DNA from 2 places in the Pseudoalteromonas sp. PA2MD11 genome. Region 1 is predicted to be linked to the other one. Evidence: predicted binding sites of a transcription regulator. Region 1 holds the regulator's gene; the other holds the start of a gene.
The links. The regulator sigma-54, encoded in region 1, starts transcription at its own class of promoters, with help from an activator protein. The targets are predictions, from matches to a motif close to GTTGGCACGNNNNTNGNNT.
Positions count from the first base shown of each region.

Region 2: ISP07_RS18760 (DUF1328 domain-containing protein) is a predicted target of sigma-54. The motif match lies at 4,401-4,419, and genes of this name have one in related genera.

Region 1 covers NZ_JADKNF010000012.1:51,532-59,849, reverse strand. Annotated here, with positions in the region: gene ISP07_RS13660 (ATP-binding cassette domain-containing protein) at 1-12, opposite strand, end outside; gene ISP07_RS13655 (calcium/sodium antiporter) at 261-1,229, shown strand; gene ISP07_RS13650 (KpsF/GutQ family sugar-phosphate isomerase) at 1,233-2,204, shown strand; gene kdsC (3-deoxy-manno-octulosonate-8-phosphatase KdsC) at 2,208-2,759, shown strand; gene lptC (LPS export ABC transporter periplasmic protein LptC) at 2,756-3,310, shown strand; gene lptA (lipopolysaccharide transport periplasmic protein LptA) at 3,300-3,821, shown strand; gene lptB (LPS export ABC transporter ATP-binding protein) at 3,818-4,543, shown strand; gene ISP07_RS13625 (RNA polymerase factor sigma-54) at 4,650-6,146, shown strand; gene hpf (ribosome hibernation promoting factor) at 6,174-6,461, shown strand; gene ptsN (PTS IIA-like nitrogen regulatory protein PtsN) at 6,465-6,917, shown strand; gene rapZ (RNase adapter RapZ) at 6,918-7,763, shown strand; gene ISP07_RS13605 (HPr family phosphocarrier protein) at 7,777-8,049, shown strand; gene mgtE (magnesium transporter) at 8,261-8,318, shown strand, end outside.
Region 2 covers NZ_JADKNF010000022.1:18,369-26,686, forward strand. Annotated here, with positions in the region: gene ISP07_RS18740 (peptidoglycan DD-metalloendopeptidase family protein) at 1-338, shown strand, start outside; gene ISP07_RS18745 (sodium ion-translocating decarboxylase subunit beta) at 754-1,884, opposite strand; gene oadA (sodium-extruding oxaloacetate decarboxylase subunit alpha) at 1,895-3,667, opposite strand; gene ISP07_RS18755 (OadG family protein) at 3,683-3,931, opposite strand; gene ISP07_RS18760 (DUF1328 domain-containing protein) at 4,466-4,639, shown strand; gene ISP07_RS18765 (hypothetical protein) at 4,692-4,883, shown strand; gene ISP07_RS18770 (hypothetical protein) at 5,360-6,283, opposite strand; gene ISP07_RS18775 (YcxB family protein) at 6,408-6,875, shown strand; gene csrA (carbon storage regulator CsrA) at 6,902-7,093, opposite strand; gene ISP07_RS18785 (aspartate kinase) at 7,187-8,318, opposite strand, start outside.

The DNA.
Region 1 (8,318 bases):
GTCGCTCTCCATAACGTTTTTCACTAGTTTTGCCATTTTAAGGGTTTTTTAGTCAAGATGGAAAAAACAAATCGTAAAATTTTGTAATATTTTCTATCAATAAATTCTAAAGCTAGCTGTAAAGAGCTTAACGACACCTGAAATTTAGTTTCCTTACCAAGCACGCTTTATGCTTGCCAGCCCATTCTTTTACTTATACTTTCAGGTTCGCTTTTGTTACTATTTGCAGTCATCTGTATAAGTAATGTTGGCGTATCACAATGGTGACTTCTTTTGTCATTTTAATTATTGGCTTTGCTGCACTCGTCTGGAGTGCTGATCGGTTTGTTTATGGGGCGGCTGCACTGGCAAAAAATATGGGGATCCCCACCCTAATCATTGGTTTAACCGTTGTTGCTATGGGCTCATCAGCCCCTGAAATGATGGTATCTGCATCAGCGGCACTTGCCGGTAAAACAGATACTGCGGTAGGTAATGCGGTCGGCTCTAACATTACTAACATCTTACTTGTACTTGGTGTCACAGCTTTACTGCGCCCTCTTTCAGTATCTTCAATGACACTCAAACGCGAAATGCCGCTGGTACTGTTAATCTCAGTAGCCGCTTGGTATGTGTTCTCAGATAACTATTTTTCGTTCGCTGAAGGCATTGCCTTGATGATTGCCTTTGCGGTGTTCATTGGTGGCTTAGTTATTGTGTCTCTGCGTGCTAAAAACCAAGATGACCCATTTGTCAGCGAAGCATGTGAAGATGTTCCGAACGATGTCAGCACTAAATCAGCCATATTTTGGTTAATCATCGGCATGATTTTATTACCAGTAAGTTCACACTTTTTAGTTGAATCAGCCGTTGATATCGCAAAATATTTTGGTCTATCAGACCTTGTAATAGGCTTAACCATAATTGCTATTGGCACCAGCTTACCAGAGCTGGCAGCCTGTATTGCAGGGGTATTAAAAAACGAAGACGACTTAGCACTTGGTAATATCGTTGGCTCAAACATTTTCAATTTACTCGCCGTATTACCACTTGCGGGTATTATCAACCCTTCAATTATTGACCCTTCTGCGGCAAACCGCGATGCACTTATCATGATTGCAGCAACCGTTGTATTGATTGCCATGTCATTGAACTTTAAAGGTGCTCGTCGTATCAATAGAGTAGAAGGTGGCTTACTGTTAGTCGCATTTATTGCATATCAGGGCTATATTTTCAGCCAAGTAGGATAATTAATGACACAACCTAGCTTTATCGCGCAGGGTAAGCGCGTACTCGAAATTGAAGCACAAGCTTTACAAGAAATTGAGCAATATATAAATCAAGATTTCGATAATGCTTGCCAATTAATGTTCCAATGTACAGGTCGTATTATTGTGATTGGTATGGGCAAGTCTGGCCATGTAGGTAATAAAATTGCAGCAACCCTTGCAAGTACTGGCACTCCGGCATTTTTTGTTCATCCTGGCGAAGCTAGCCACGGTGATTTAGGAATGATCACCCGCGACGATGTGGTGATGTGTATTTCAAATTCAGGTGAGACCAGCGAAGTACTCAGTATTATCCCTGTTATTAAGCGCATTGGCGCAAAAATGATTTCATTAACAGGCAACCCAGACTCAACAATGGCAAAACTGTCTGATGTTCATGTGTGCATCAAAGTTAGCCAAGAAGCGTGTCCGTTAGGCCTTGCCCCAACGGCAAGCACCACTGCAACCTTGGTTATGGGCGATGCAATGGCGGTTGCGCTACTAGAAACCCGAGGTTTCACTGCCGACGATTTTGCACTTTCGCACCCGGGTGGCAGCTTAGGTAAACGTTTATTACTTACATTAGATGATGTGATGCACGCAGGCGACGCAACGCCAATCGTTAGCGAAACCCAAAGCATCAAAGATGCATTGATTGAAATGTCAGCCAAAGGCCTTGGTATGACCGCAGTGATTGGTGCAGATGAAAAGTTAGCCGGGTTATTCACTGATGGTGACTTACGCCGTATTTTAGAACAGCGCATCGATATCCATAACACGGCAATTAGCCAAGTGATGACCCGTTCATGCACAACGGCTCGCCCTGACATGCTTGCGGCTGAAGCTTTAAATATTATGGAGCATAAACGTATTAATGGTTTAATTGTGGTGGATCAAAGCAACACACCAATTGGTGCCCTTAATATGCAAGACTTATTAAAAGCAGGAGTTCTCTAAGCAATGACATTCGCCGAACTATACCAGCCCCTGAGCCCTGATGTGAGTCAGCGTGCTCAAAAAATAAAACTATTAATCTGTGATATTGATGGTGTTTTTTCTGATGGTCGAATTTATTTGGGTAATAATGGCGAAGAGCTTAAAGCATTCAATACTAAAGATGGTTTTGGTATTAAAGCACTCATTAATAGTGGCTTTGAAGTGGCAGTGATTACTGGCCGCCATTCACAAATAGTTCAGCAGCGAATGACTAGCCTAACAGTTCAGCACATTTATCAGGGACAAGAAGATAAGCTGATTGCTTATCAAGAGTTAAAGGATAAACTGGGGCTGACAGATGAACAGATTGCCTATATTGGTGATGATGGTCCAGACTTACCAGTTATGGAAAAAGTTGGCTTTGCTGTCGCAGTAAACGATGCACACCCGCTTATCAAGAAGCTGGCTCATTACACCACATTATTACCGGGTGGCTTTGGAGCCGTGCGTGAATTAACTGATTTACTGATGTTAGAAAACGGCAAGCCGTTAACTAGCGATGGAACCAGCGCATGAATATAGCCCGTATTTTACTGAGTATTGTTTTTGTCTGTTGCATGGTGTGGTTATGGTACCCGTACTTTAACCAGTCAACTGATACAATAACTAGTGAAGACGAGATCATCGCAACGCCTGATTACACTGCCGTTGCTCTAAAGCAAACAGCTTATGACGAGCAAGGTAAAATTAGTCATAAAGTGGCAGCTGCAAAAATGGAGTTGTATCAACAATTAGGGTTTACCTTTTTTGAACAACCTATTTTTACTATTTATAGCGATCAGCAAGTTTGGCAAGTAAGAGCCAAAGAAGCTACTTTATACGAAAATGATCAGCTGATTTTTGAAGGGGATGTAGTTGCTAAAAACTTAACCCATAACGGTATGATCGAAGATATAAAAGCAGAAAATATTAATGTCGACATTGATAAAATGACGATGTTTTCAAAGCAACCTGTAACACTAACAGGACCGAATTTAAAAATTACCGGTAAAGGCTTAAAAGCCGATTTAAAAGCCGAAATTGTTGAGTTAACTAACCATACACGAACCATATACTATGACCAATAAACTGAAGAAATTACTCCTGATCCCAAGCTTATTGATTGCCTTTTCGGGCGCAGCTGCCGAGCAAACAGGCGCTCAAATTAGCATTAGCTCAGATCGCCAAGTCGGTAAACTAAAAGATGGCGTTGGCATATTCGAAGGTAACGTAGAGATCGTGCATGGTGATCGTCGCATTACAGCTGAGCGACTTGAGGCACATGGCGGTGACACCGAAGGTACAGTCGAATTAATTATCGCTACAGGCAAACCAGCTTACTTCGAAGAAAAGCAAGCTGATGGCACCGTGATGAGCGCCAGCGCCGAAGAAGTTCGTTATGATGTTGCGAAACGCTTCTTAACACTCAATGGCGAAGCTGAAGTCACTCAAGCGGGTCAAAAAGTAACGGCAAAAAGCATTACCTACGATATGGCTCAACAGCTGATCAGCGCAGAAAAAGACGAAAACTCAACAGATCGTGTACACACTATTTTAGTGCCTGTAGAAAATAAAAAAGACGATAAAGGCCAACCATGAGCACATTAAAAGCAGAGCTTTTAGCTAAAAGCTACAAAGGCCGCCAAGTGGTTAAAAATGTCGGTCTTGAAGTTGAAGCGGGCAGTATTGTTGGCTTGTTAGGGCCAAATGGTGCAGGTAAAACAACGACCTTCTATATGATTGTAGGCCTCGTACCAAGCGACAAAGGAAAAATAAGCATTGATGATAACGATATCACGCTTTTGCCAATGCACAGCCGTGCGCGCTTAGGTATTGGTTATCTACCACAAGAGTCGTCTATTTTTCGAAAATTAACAGTTTACCAAAACTTGATGGCCATATTAGAGACCCGCAAAGATCTTAACAAAACAACGCGCGAAGAGACGCTTAACAACTTATTAGATGAATTTAGCATTCAACATATTCGCGATAGCCAAGGTATGGCACTGTCAGGTGGTGAACGACGCCGCGTTGAAATTGCACGTGCATTAGCCGCTAATCCTAAATTTATCCTTTTAGATGAGCCTTTTGCTGGTGTTGATCCTATTTCGGTGTTAGATATAAAGAAAATTATTGAGCACCTAAAAAATCGTGGTATTGGTGTACTTATTACTGACCATAATGTTCGAGAAACCCTTGATGTTTGTGAAAAAGCCTACATTGTTTCTCATGGGGAGCTAATTGCATCAGGGACACCTGAGCACGTATTAGCTGACCAAACTGTACGTGATGTTTATCTAGGCGAGCAATTTAGGCTGTAACCATTACGCCACCGACTAGAGCATCTGCTAGACTTATACAACGACAATAAATCGATAACAGTGTCTTCACCGTTACCGATAACTTAAAAAGGATTGTTAGGGATACATGAGGCAATCATTACAGCTGCGCATGGGCCAGCAACTTACAATGACTCCACAACTGCAACAAGCCATTCGCTTGTTGCAGCTCAGTACATTGGATCTCCAGCAAGAAATTCAAGAAGCGCTTGATAGTAATCCTCTGCTTGAAGTGGAAGAAGCGGATTACAACGAAGAAAGCATCGGTAAGAATGAGCAAAAAGCGGAGTCTGACGATGTACAAGTCAGCGCGTCTGCCGACGAAGCACCTAGCGAATTCGAGCAAGAAAGTAGTGATGCTCTGAGTAAGGATACGGTTAGCGATGACTTAGCTATGGATATTACGTGGGATGAGTACATGAGTGCCGCCCCATCAACATCGTCTGGGCCAATGCCTGAAGACGAGTCTATTTACCAAGGTGCTTCAACAGAAACACTGCAAGAATATTTAATGTGGCAACTACAGCTCACACCATTTAGTCCTACCGATGAAGCGATTGCCGTTGCCATCGTTGAAGCTATCGATGACTCAGGTATTTTAACGGTTAGCTGCGAAGATATTGTCGAAAGCTTTAATCAAAATAATGATGAAGAAGAAATCGAACTAGATGAAGTTGAAGCTGTCTTAAAAAGAATACAGTTATTCGATCCAGTTGGTATCGGCGCGCGAAGTTTACAAGAGTGCCTGTGTATACAACTTCGTCAATTCGATGCCAATACGCCATATTTAGCTGAAACTAAAATGGTTTTATCTGAGCATATCGAATTATTAGCAAGTCGCGACTATCGCACTTTAATGAAAAAGACTAAGCTTAAAGAAAACGAGCTTAAAGAAGTGATGACGCTCATTCACAGCTTAAATCCTAAGCCTGCGGATAGCATAGTACGCGAAGAATCTGAGTACGTTATACCTGATGTATCAGTGAAAAAAGTGAAAGGCCGCTGGGTAGTCGAGTTAAACCCAGATTGTATGCCAAAGATTAGAGTGAACAGCCAATATGCGGCGATGTCTCGCTCTGTTAAATCAAGTAGCGACAGCCAATTTATTCGCTCTCACTTACAAGAAGCAAAGTGGTTTATTAAGAGCTTAGAAAGCCGTAACGATACGCTTTTAAAAGTGACCAACTGTATCGTTCAACAACAACAAGCTTTCTTTGAGCATGGCCCTGAGGCAATGAAGCCGATGGTGCTAAATGATGTTGCTGAAATGGTCGAAATGCATGAATCGACGATTTCACGGGTAACAACGCAAAAATATATGCATACCCCACGGGGTATTTTTGAGTTGAAATATTTCTTCTCAAGCCATGTCAGCACCGAAAATGGTGGTGAGTGTTCTTCTACAGCAATACGCGCTTTAATCAAGAAGTTAGTCGCTGCAGAAAACTCAGCTAAACCATTGAGTGATAGCAAAATTGCAGATATATTGGCTGAGCAAGGAATTAAAGTAGCTAGACGTACAATTGCAAAATATCGTGAGTCTCTAGCAATACCTCCGTCTAATCAGCGTAAGAGTCTGATTTAGACGTTTTACATAGAAGGAAAAATGCTTATGCAACTAAATTTAACTGGTCGTCATGTAGAAATCACTGATTCATTAAGAGACTATGTAAACACTAAGTTCGCAAAACTAGAAAGGCATTTTGATCATATTAATAATGTTCATGTCATTTTAGATGTAGAAAAATTAAGCCAAAAAGCAGAAGCAACTTTACATGTAAACGGAGGCGAGTTGTTCGCTTCTACAGAACATCAAGATATGTACGCAGCAATTGACTCATTGATCGATAAACTTGATCGCCAAGTCATTAAGCATAAAGAGAAATTAGCTCGACATTAAATTATGAAACTTAGTTCACTTACTAATCAGGACTGCAGCAAAGCTGCGGTCCTTTTTAATAGCAAAAAAAGAATTCTTGAGTATATTAGCGAGTTAGCTCACCAGCAGTTTCCTCATTTATCTCAACAAGATATCCTAGATGCTTTTCTGAACAGGGAAAAGTTAGGTAGTACAGGTATCGGCCGAGGAATAGCTATTCCCCACGGTCGAATGAGTGGTGCTGATGAACCTCATGCATTTATTATTGTCAGTGAATCTCCCATCAATTTTGATGCGATAGACAATCGTCCCGTTGATATTTTTGTGGCACTCATCGTACCAGATGGCGATTGCCAGTTGCACTTGAAGACCTTGTCAACAATTGCTGATAGACTTAAAGATAAAGATTTTTGTAAACAGTTGCGAAGTGCTACAAGCGATCAGCAACTATTTCAAGTAATTGCATCAGAGGCATAAATGGAATTAATAATTATCAGCGGTCGCTCAGGCTCGGGCAAATCGGTCGCTTTACGAGTTCTTGAAGACTTAGGCTACTACTGTGTTGATAATATTCCTGTCAACCTACTGCCTTCGCTCGTGCGAAGTGTTTCTGATAATTATGACAAAATTGCCGTCAGTATCGACGTACGTAACTTACCGAAAGAGCAGCAAGAGTTTAATGATATTCTTGAGTACCTGCCAGGTTTTGCTAACCCAACACTATTCTACCTAGATAGTGATGATCAAACCCTAATCAAGCGTTTTTCTGAAACTCGCCGTTTGCATCCATTATCGATTGATTCTTTACCGCTTGATCTTGCCATTAAACAAGAAAAAATCCTGCTTGATGTGCTGATCACCCGCGCTGACTTTATGATTGATACCACTGATTTGAGTGTTCATCAGTTAGCAGAATCAATTCGTGAAAAGATTTTAGGTAAGAAAGATAAAAAACTGATTATTACGTTTATGTCGTTTGGTTTTAAGCATGGCATTCCAAAAGAAGCTGACTACGTTTTTGATGCACGCTTTTTACCGAACCCACACTGGGAGCCTGATTTAAAGCCACTAACCGGCCTCGATCAGCCTGTCAGGGATTATTTAGCTAGCCACAGCATAGTGCAAAAGTTCACTTGGCAGATTCAAACCTTTGTACAGACTTGGTTGCCACATCTAGAGCGCAACAACCGCAGTTACCTAACCATTGCAATTGGTTGTACAGGAGGCCAACACCGTTCTGTTTACTTAGCGCAAACAATTGGTGAAAGCTTTTCTAAAACTCATGCTAATGTAAAAATTCGCCACCGCGAACAAGATATCTAACTAGGCACCAACAATGCACGCTGAAGATACCTTTTTAATTCAAAACAAACTTGGCTTACATGCTCGCGCTGCGACTGTTTTAGCGCAACTAGCACTGCAATTTGATGCCAAAATTACACTTTTTCAAGATGAGAAAGAAGCTGAAGGCGACAGCGTGTTAGCGTTAATGCTCCTTGAAAGTAGTCAAGGAAAAGAGGTTCGTGTTGTATGCGAAGGTCCTGACGCTGACGCTGCATTAACGGCAATCGGCGAATTAATTGCGCAACGCTTTCACGAGCAAGAATAGCATTTGCTAAGACTTCAAGGTTTACGGTAAACTTACTTCGGATATTTAAAATTCCCTTTAAATATCCTACTTTTATATCGCTCGCTTTTCTAAATTACAAAACTCTTAATAAATTTATCGCAGTGCGACGATATCTCTGCAAATACACTACAAAGCAACTATGCTGTATTTGCATAGCCTATTTAAACTTTTTTCAGTTGTAAGGACGCCAATGCCAGAAGCCTTTGAACAAGATTACCCACTACAACAACTCAAACAAGTGACCAAGT
Region 2 (8,318 bases), on a different contig from region 1:
CAGGATACAGTAAATACAACGGTAATTATGTATTTATTAGCCATGGCACTCAGTATGTAACTAAGTACTTACACTTAAACAAAAAGATGGTTAGAACTGGTCAGAAAGTGAAGCAAGGCCAGAAGATTGGTACGGTTGGTGCGACAGGTCGTGTAACGGGCCCACACTTACACTATGAATTCTTAGTAAACGGTGTACACCGTAACCCTAAAACGGTCAAACTACCTAAATCAGAGCCTTTACCGCGCGATGAGTTAGCTAAGTTTAAACCGATTGCTGATAACTTCTTAGCACAATTACAGCGTAACCGTGAGTTACAATTGGCGTTAAATAAGTAGTTAAGTAAACATAAAAAAGCCGCTTCAAATTGAAGCGGCTTTTTTGTGCCAAATAAACCCGGCTAAAACTATTATAGACTTTACTAAAATGAGTACTGATGGCACTGCGGTTTAATACAACTATTACCTTAAAAGAACATAGATAAGTTGAATAATCAGCGAAATCATCACCAGTGGCCAAATGTACTTTGCATACTTTGTCGCGCCATCAAGCCCCATTCTAGACTGATACTTTTCAAGTAGCGGTATCAGGATAACCAAGGCAACAAAAAGGCATAATAAGATAATAAAAACATTCATGGCGGCTTCCTTACACAACTATCATTTAACTACAATTTCTTTAGGGTGACCCTAGTCTATAGGCAAAAAAAAGCGCAGTAAAATTACTGCGCCAGTCGGTTGGAAGTAAATCGACTTAGCCAACAATCGCTAACAAAATACCTGCTGCAACGGCACTTCCTAATACCCCTGCAACGTTTGGTCCCATAGCATGCATTAACAAGAAGTTATGCGGGTTGCTCTCAAGGCCTACCTTATTAACCACCCGTGCTGCCATTGGTACCGCTGACACACCTGCTGCGCCTACTAATGGGTTGATTGGCGATTTAGAGATCTTATTCAGACCTTTTGCCATAAACACCCCTGACGCTGTACCAATTGCAAAGGCCAATGCACCTAACACCAAAATACCGATTGTTTCTACGGTTAAGAACTTATCTGCCGCAAGCTTTGAGCCTACCGCTAAGCCTAAGAAAATGGTGGTAATGTTGATGATTTCGTTTTGTGCACTATTGCTTAAACGATCAACCACGCCCGATTCACGCATCAAGTTACCTAGGCAGAACATACCTACCAGCGGTGTTGCCGCAGGTAAAAACAAGATAGTTAAACTAAGCACCATTAATGGAAAAACAATTTTCTCTTTTTTCGATACTGTACGAAGTTGCGGCATTTGAATTTCGCGCTCTTCTTGCGTTGTTAATGCACGCATAATTGGCGGCTGAATAATTGGCACTAGCGCCATATAAGAATAAGCCGCTACAGCAATCGCCCCCAGTAAATCAGGTGCTAGCTTAGATGCTAAGAAAATAGCTGTTGGACCATCTGCTCCACCAATAATGGCAATGGCCGATGCATCTTGAAGTGTAAACTCAAAACCAGGAATAAAGTTAAGTAGAATTGCACCAAATAAAGTAGCAAAAATACCAAACTGCGCAGCCGCGCCTAACAGCAACATACGCGGATTTGCTATCAAGGCACTAAAGTCTGTAAGCGCCCCCACGCCCATAAAGATCAAAAGTGGGAACACCCCAGAATCAATCCCGATATCGTACACGTAATAAAGCAAACCACCCGGTTCAGATAACCCGGCTACAGGAATATTAGTTAAAATAGCCCCAAAGCCGATAGGTAATAACAATAATGGCTCAAATTTACGGGCGATTGCGAGATATAATAACCCGCAACCTACCGCAATCATTATTAATGCAGGAAAGGTAAAATTAGCAATACCTGTCGCATGCCAGAGGTTTAAAACACCATCCATCCTCTGTCTCCTATGCTAGCGCGATTAGCGCATCGCCAGTGGCAACAGAGTCGCCCTCTGCTACTAATACTTCAGCTATTGTACCTGAGTGTGCGGCGCGAACTTCTGTTTCCATTTTCATTGCTTCCATTATGATAACCACATCACCTTCATTTACTGTTTGGCCAGCTTTTACTTTCACTTTGAAAATATTGCCTGCTAACGGCGCGTTTAAGGTTTCGCTAACAGACGCTGAGGCAGATTGAGGAATTAACTCACTGTCTTTTAGAGTTACTTCTTTTAGTTCACCACCTTGCGCTACAACGACATCGTAAACTTTACCGTCAACTTTAACGCTGTATTGCTCTGCTTTTGCAGGACTTGAAGCGGCTGGTTTACTTTCAGACTTAGCAACTTCACCCGTTGGAATTGCTTCAAACGCATCAGGGTTGTTACGGTTTTTAATAAACTTAAGGCCAATTTGAGGGAATAATGCGTAAGTAAGTACATCATCAATCACGTCATCAGCAAGCTCTAAACCTTGCTCTTTAGCTTCACTTAATAACTCTGCTTCAAGCTTCTCAAGTTCAGGCTCAAGCTTATCAGCAGGACGGCAAGTGATTGCTTCAGCGCCATCTAGTACACGTTCTTGCAGCTCTTTATTCATTGGCGCTGGTGTTGCACCATACTCGCCTTTAAGCACACCCGCAGTTTCTTTCGTGATGGTTTTATATCGCTCGCCAGTCAACACATTAAGTACCGCTTGAGTACCAACAATTTGCGAGGTTGGTGTAACGAGTGGAATGTAACCTAAGTCTTCGCGAACACGCGGGATCTCGAGTAATACTTGATCAAGTTTGTCAGCAGCACCTTGCTCTTTAAGCTGATTTTCCATATTAGTTAACATGCCGCCCGGCACTTGCGCTAATAAGATACGTCCATCAACGCCTTTAAGGCTGCCTTCAAATGCAGCATATTTCTTGCGTACGTCACGGAAGTAAGCAGCAATTTCTTCTAATTGGTTTAAATCAAGGCCTGTGTCTCGCTCAGTGCCTTCTACAATTGAAACGATGGTTTCTGTGGCGCTATGACCATAGGTCATACTCATTGACGAAATAGCCGTATCAAGCATATCGATACCTGCATCGATCGCTTTTTGGTAAGTTGCAGTGCTTAAACCTGTGGTTGCGTGGCATTGCATCGCAATAGGAATAGACACAGTTTCTTTTAAACCTTTGATCAACTGTTCACAATCATAAGGCTTTAATAAACCTGCCATATCTTTGATACAAATTGAATGACAACCAAGATCTTCTAGTTGTTTTGCAAGCTCAAGCCACATATCAAGCGTATGGACTGGGCTTACTGTGTACGAAATAGTACCTTGGGCATGAGCACCTACTTTAACAGCAGCTTTAATGGCAGTTTCAAGGTTACGCACATCGTTCATCGCATCGAAAATGCGGAAAACATCAACACCGTTTTTGTGGGCACGCTCAACAAACTTTTCGACTACATCATCAGCATAATGACGGTAGCCTAAAAGATTTTGTCCACGCAGTAGCATTTGCTGCTTAGTGTTTGGCATTGCCGCTTTTAGCTCGCGAATACGTTGCCAAGGATCTTCACCTAAATAACGGATACACGAGTCAAACGTCGCACCCCCCCATGATTCAATTGACCAATAACCCGCATTATCGAGTTTTTCTGCCATGGGTAGCATGTCGTCTAAGCGCATACGCGTTGCCAAAAGAGACTGGTGTGCGTCGCGCAATACTAGTTCGGTTAGTTTTAATTTAGCCATGTTTAAGCTGCCCCGTTATTTTTGTTTATTTCGAAATTGAGCAATTGCAGCGCTGATTGCTGCAATATGTGCCTGTGGCACACCCTGTTGAGGTTGAATTTTTGCTGTACGCGTAGGTTCTGCAGTTGCAGGATCATCAAATCGACCCACCAGCTTTGACATTAAAGTGACTGCTGAAATCAAAATAGTCAGAAAAACAAACACGCCTACCATGCCTGTCACCATCAAACTGGCCGCAGTGGTGAGTAATCCACCTATATCCATACGACTCCCCTCGCTTACTTAAAATAAAAAGTTATTTTTGTTAAATAATTATGCACCAATAATAACAAACGAAATTCATTTGTATAGCACCATTGTAAATTGGTAAAACCAATTAAATTTAAAATAACATGACGTACATATAATTAACACCCCACTATTTATGCATTTAAAGCCCCGCTATAGATGATATAAATAATCAATATAGCCAGTCGTTATATGCTGAACTATTAATTAATAGCAACAAAATGGCTAAAAACCACGCACAACAAGGTGTTAGAGCTATCCACTCAAAATAAAGTTAAATTGGTCTTACCAATAATAACGGCAATTCTCTTTTTCCTCATTCATCTCAATATGAAAAAATATCACTATGAATAAGTTACATGCTTACTCGTAAAAGTTACCAAATGATGAGCTATCTAAAGAACAACAAAAACACACAAGCCATTGAAATATATAAATTAAAACTTCTGGCATAGAACTCGCTTCAGTTACATCGAACTTAAGAAAATTTAAATAGCCAAGGAGACCACTATGTTACGCTGGACAATTACTTTTCTAGTTATCGCGTTAATCGCAGCAGTGTTAGGTTTTGGCGGTATCGCAGGAGCCGCTGCAGGCATCGCTAAGATTATCTTTTTTATATTTTTAGTATTACTTGTTATTTCGCTGGTATCAGGAGCACTTAGAGGCAGCGTCCCTAAGTAGTTAAAAGCAGATAACCACTTACTTTATTTTTAAATTTACAAGGAATTTCATTATGAAAAATTCAACTTTAAAAGCCGCAACTATCGCCCTATTTTCAGGTCTTTTCATCATGGGTTGTGAAGACAACTCTGCTGAAGACGCAGGTGAGCGTATTGACGAAGCAATTACTGATACACAAAATGCAGTTGAAGATGCATGTGAAGAAGTAAAAGAAGGTGTTAACGCAGAAGAAACTAACTGCTAATCACTCACCTTACTTAAGAAAAGCGGCCAAGTGCCGCTTTTTTGTTTTTTAAATGATGCATGAGATCTGAGATAATCGTAGGAATGGTTTTAACCGTGAACTTTTGGCTATAGCGTGAGTTTTTCGGCGTTAAAACGCCTCCTACAAGTCTTAACTTGGGTTTAAAGTCTGATGACTTTATAAACCACCGCGCGAAATAAATTTCACGCCTACGTGAGCCTCAAACTCGATAACTTGTTGGGTTCAGCTCCGCTCTAACCTACGTCACGTAGGTCGTCATTTATGGCGACACATGTTTTATCACTCATACTTGACGGGCTAAAGCCCGACCTACAGCCGCTTTAATTGAGAAAATCGCGCGAAATAAATTTCACGCCTACGTGAGCCTCAAACTCGCTAACTTGTTGGGTTTTAATCTGATAGCTGACGGCTGAAAGCTGATGGCTCTGAGTGCGTCTCCGTTCTACCCAACGTTATCACTCACAAACCTTAGTGAGGGGCTCGTTTGTCGTTACACTCGCTATATGCCACTGACCATCAATAAAAGTCACCTTAGCTACATCGCTAGCGGCAAAATCTCCGGGGACATTTAAACGCGTTAAGTTACTCGCTAACGGCTGCTGACAATATGGGCCGGTATCACCATGCATTACAAGTACAGGCTTATTGGTGTGCTTTGCGAAGTCGCTGATGGCATCTCGGTATAGTTTAAATGCATCACAATTAGAGCGCTGTGATTCACTACAGGCGGGTTTACTGCTTGGGTGGTAAATATCAGCCTGAAAGCCAAACACATAGGCCTTAGCATCTTGTTGAACAAGTGCTTGTTTTAACCAAATTAAGTTGTACTTATCACGTTTGTCAGCGGCATCAAGTGCTGCGTTTTTGTCACTTTTTAAAATTTGCGAGCGGCCATTAAAAGTGCCCGGTATATGCAAAGTACGAAACTCAATACCATCAAACTGCCAACGGGCATTCTCTAGCATTTCAGCTTGTGTGGCATAACCCTGTAATTGCTTCGCTTTTTGTGTATAAGCCTCGTCGAACATCAAGCCTTTAACAAAGCTTAGCCGTTCAAGTTCATCAAAACGCACCGATAGCTTTTCTCGGTCGCAATCGGTCCATTCATTATCACCGGGGGTATAAATAAAAGGCTGTTTGGTCGACGACGTCAATAACGCTTTATTTGTTTGCAAAAGCTTGTTCGTGCAAGCAAGCGCCCCGGATTTCATATCACCAAGATGTATTAAAAAGCCATGAGGTGTTGCTTCGATTGCCTTGGTAATTTTTCCGCCTTTGGCGAGATTAATTTCATCAATCGGGGTGTATGGCATATCGCCCATAACTAAAAAAGTATTTGTGGTCATTGCAAGTGCTAATGACATTGAACTAACAAACATACAACTTACACCTTTAAAATACACATACCTTAAGCTCTCACAATGACAACTAAATGAAAACCAACTACGGCAGATTTTTTCTATCAATGTTAAACTGCTGTCAGCAAATTAAGTGAGCCCACGAATGACATTAAGTACAACTTACACATTAGATAAACCGTATTATTACGAATGCTTTGATGAGTCTTTGCCTTATTCATCTCAAGCCAAGCCTAAATACCCGCTGTTGATATTGTTAATAACCTTAGGCTTATTGGCGTTTTATCAATTAGAGAATCATTACCTTGGTAGCTTTATGATTATGCTTGCCGTCGTTGAGTGCTTATCGTTTTATTACAAGCGCCCATGGTGGGTCGCAAGACAAATGATGAGCCGTGCATCAGGCAGCGAAGTGACTATCGTATTTGATGATGATGGGGTGAAAGCCGAAAACCCGCATAAAAGCTACCAATTAAGCTGGCAACAGATTAGTGAGATTATTGAAACTGAGCGAGGTTATATTTTAAAGGCACAGCGCGGTATGCAATATATTTCTAAACAAGCGCTAAATGATGAAATGACAGCCGAACTAAATAAAAGAGCCACTCAGTGAGTGGCTCTTAAAATATCTGTCGCTGATTAAACGTTGCCCGGATTTGGGTTAGATTTCTCTGCTTGAATTCGCATGTAGATTTCTTCACGATGTACAGATACATCTTTCGGTGCGTTTACACCAATGCGAACTTGATTTCCTTTAACACCAAGAACAGTAACTGTTACTTCGTCACCGATCATTAGGGTTTCACCTACTCTACGAGTTAGTATTAGCATTCTCTTGCTCCCATGTTCCAAAAAATTAAAAGATTCCGCGTCAAAAACATTCTAATGAAATCTAGACTTAAAAGTAAGTAAAAACTCTAGATCTTATTCATTTTCGGTTAAAAAAACTTTGTGTAGCGCACGTACAGCCAGTTCTAAATACTTTTCGTCAATTAAAACTGATATCTTTATTTCTGATGTCGATACAAGCATCACTTTGATGTTTTCATCGGCAAGGGCATTAAAAAATAAACTTGCCACACCAGAGTGAGATTTCATCCCTACACCTACTGCAGACACCTTGGCAACATTGCTGATCCCTTTAATAGATTCTGCGCTGATACCATCTTGGTTACTGGTCAAAATTTCAAGGGCTTGCTCAAAATCATTCGTGTGCACAGTAAAAGCATAGTCTATTTTTTCAAAGTTATGATTAACTTGGTTAATCATATCTATTTCGATGCCAAATTCTGCAAAAAGTTTCAAAATTTTTGCAAGGTTTTCCGTTCCTTGGTGTACGCCATTGACGTAAATCAAGCTTTCGTCACGATTAAAGGCGATACCCGACACAATGTTTGCTTGCACATCCGGCTCCTCAAAACTGATCAAGGTCCCTTGATCCGGGTTAAAACTCGATAACACTCTGAGCGGTATATTATATTTTCCTGCGGCTTCGACACTACGAATATGCAGTACCTTAGCCCCAAGACTAGCCATTTCGAGCATTTCTTCGAAGGTGACATGGCTCATACGTCGCGCATTAGGCTCAATACGTGGGTCGGTGGTGTATACCCCATCAACATCGGTGTAAATTTGACATTCATCGGCATTGATAGCGCCTGCAATCTCAACCGCAGAGGTATCAGTACCACCGCGACCAAGCGTGGTGATATTGCCTTCAATATCGCGGCCCTGAAAGCCCGCTATTATAGCAATCCGGTTATGTTCAAGTTCATGCTTTAGACGAGTCGCCGCAATCTCTTCAATCCGCGCTTTACCAAACATGTTATCGGTGCGAATGTTGACCTGATCAGCAAGTAAGCTTACCGCTGAGTGACCACGTTTAATAATAGCCATAGCGAGTAAAGAGACCGACACTTGCTCACCGGTGGTTAGCAATACATCAAGCTCACGAGCACTGGGTCGAGAATCGATTTGTTTAGCGAGTTCAATCAGACGGTTAGTTTCTCCCGACATCGCCGAGAGCACCACCACAACTTGATGGCCTTGTTGTTTG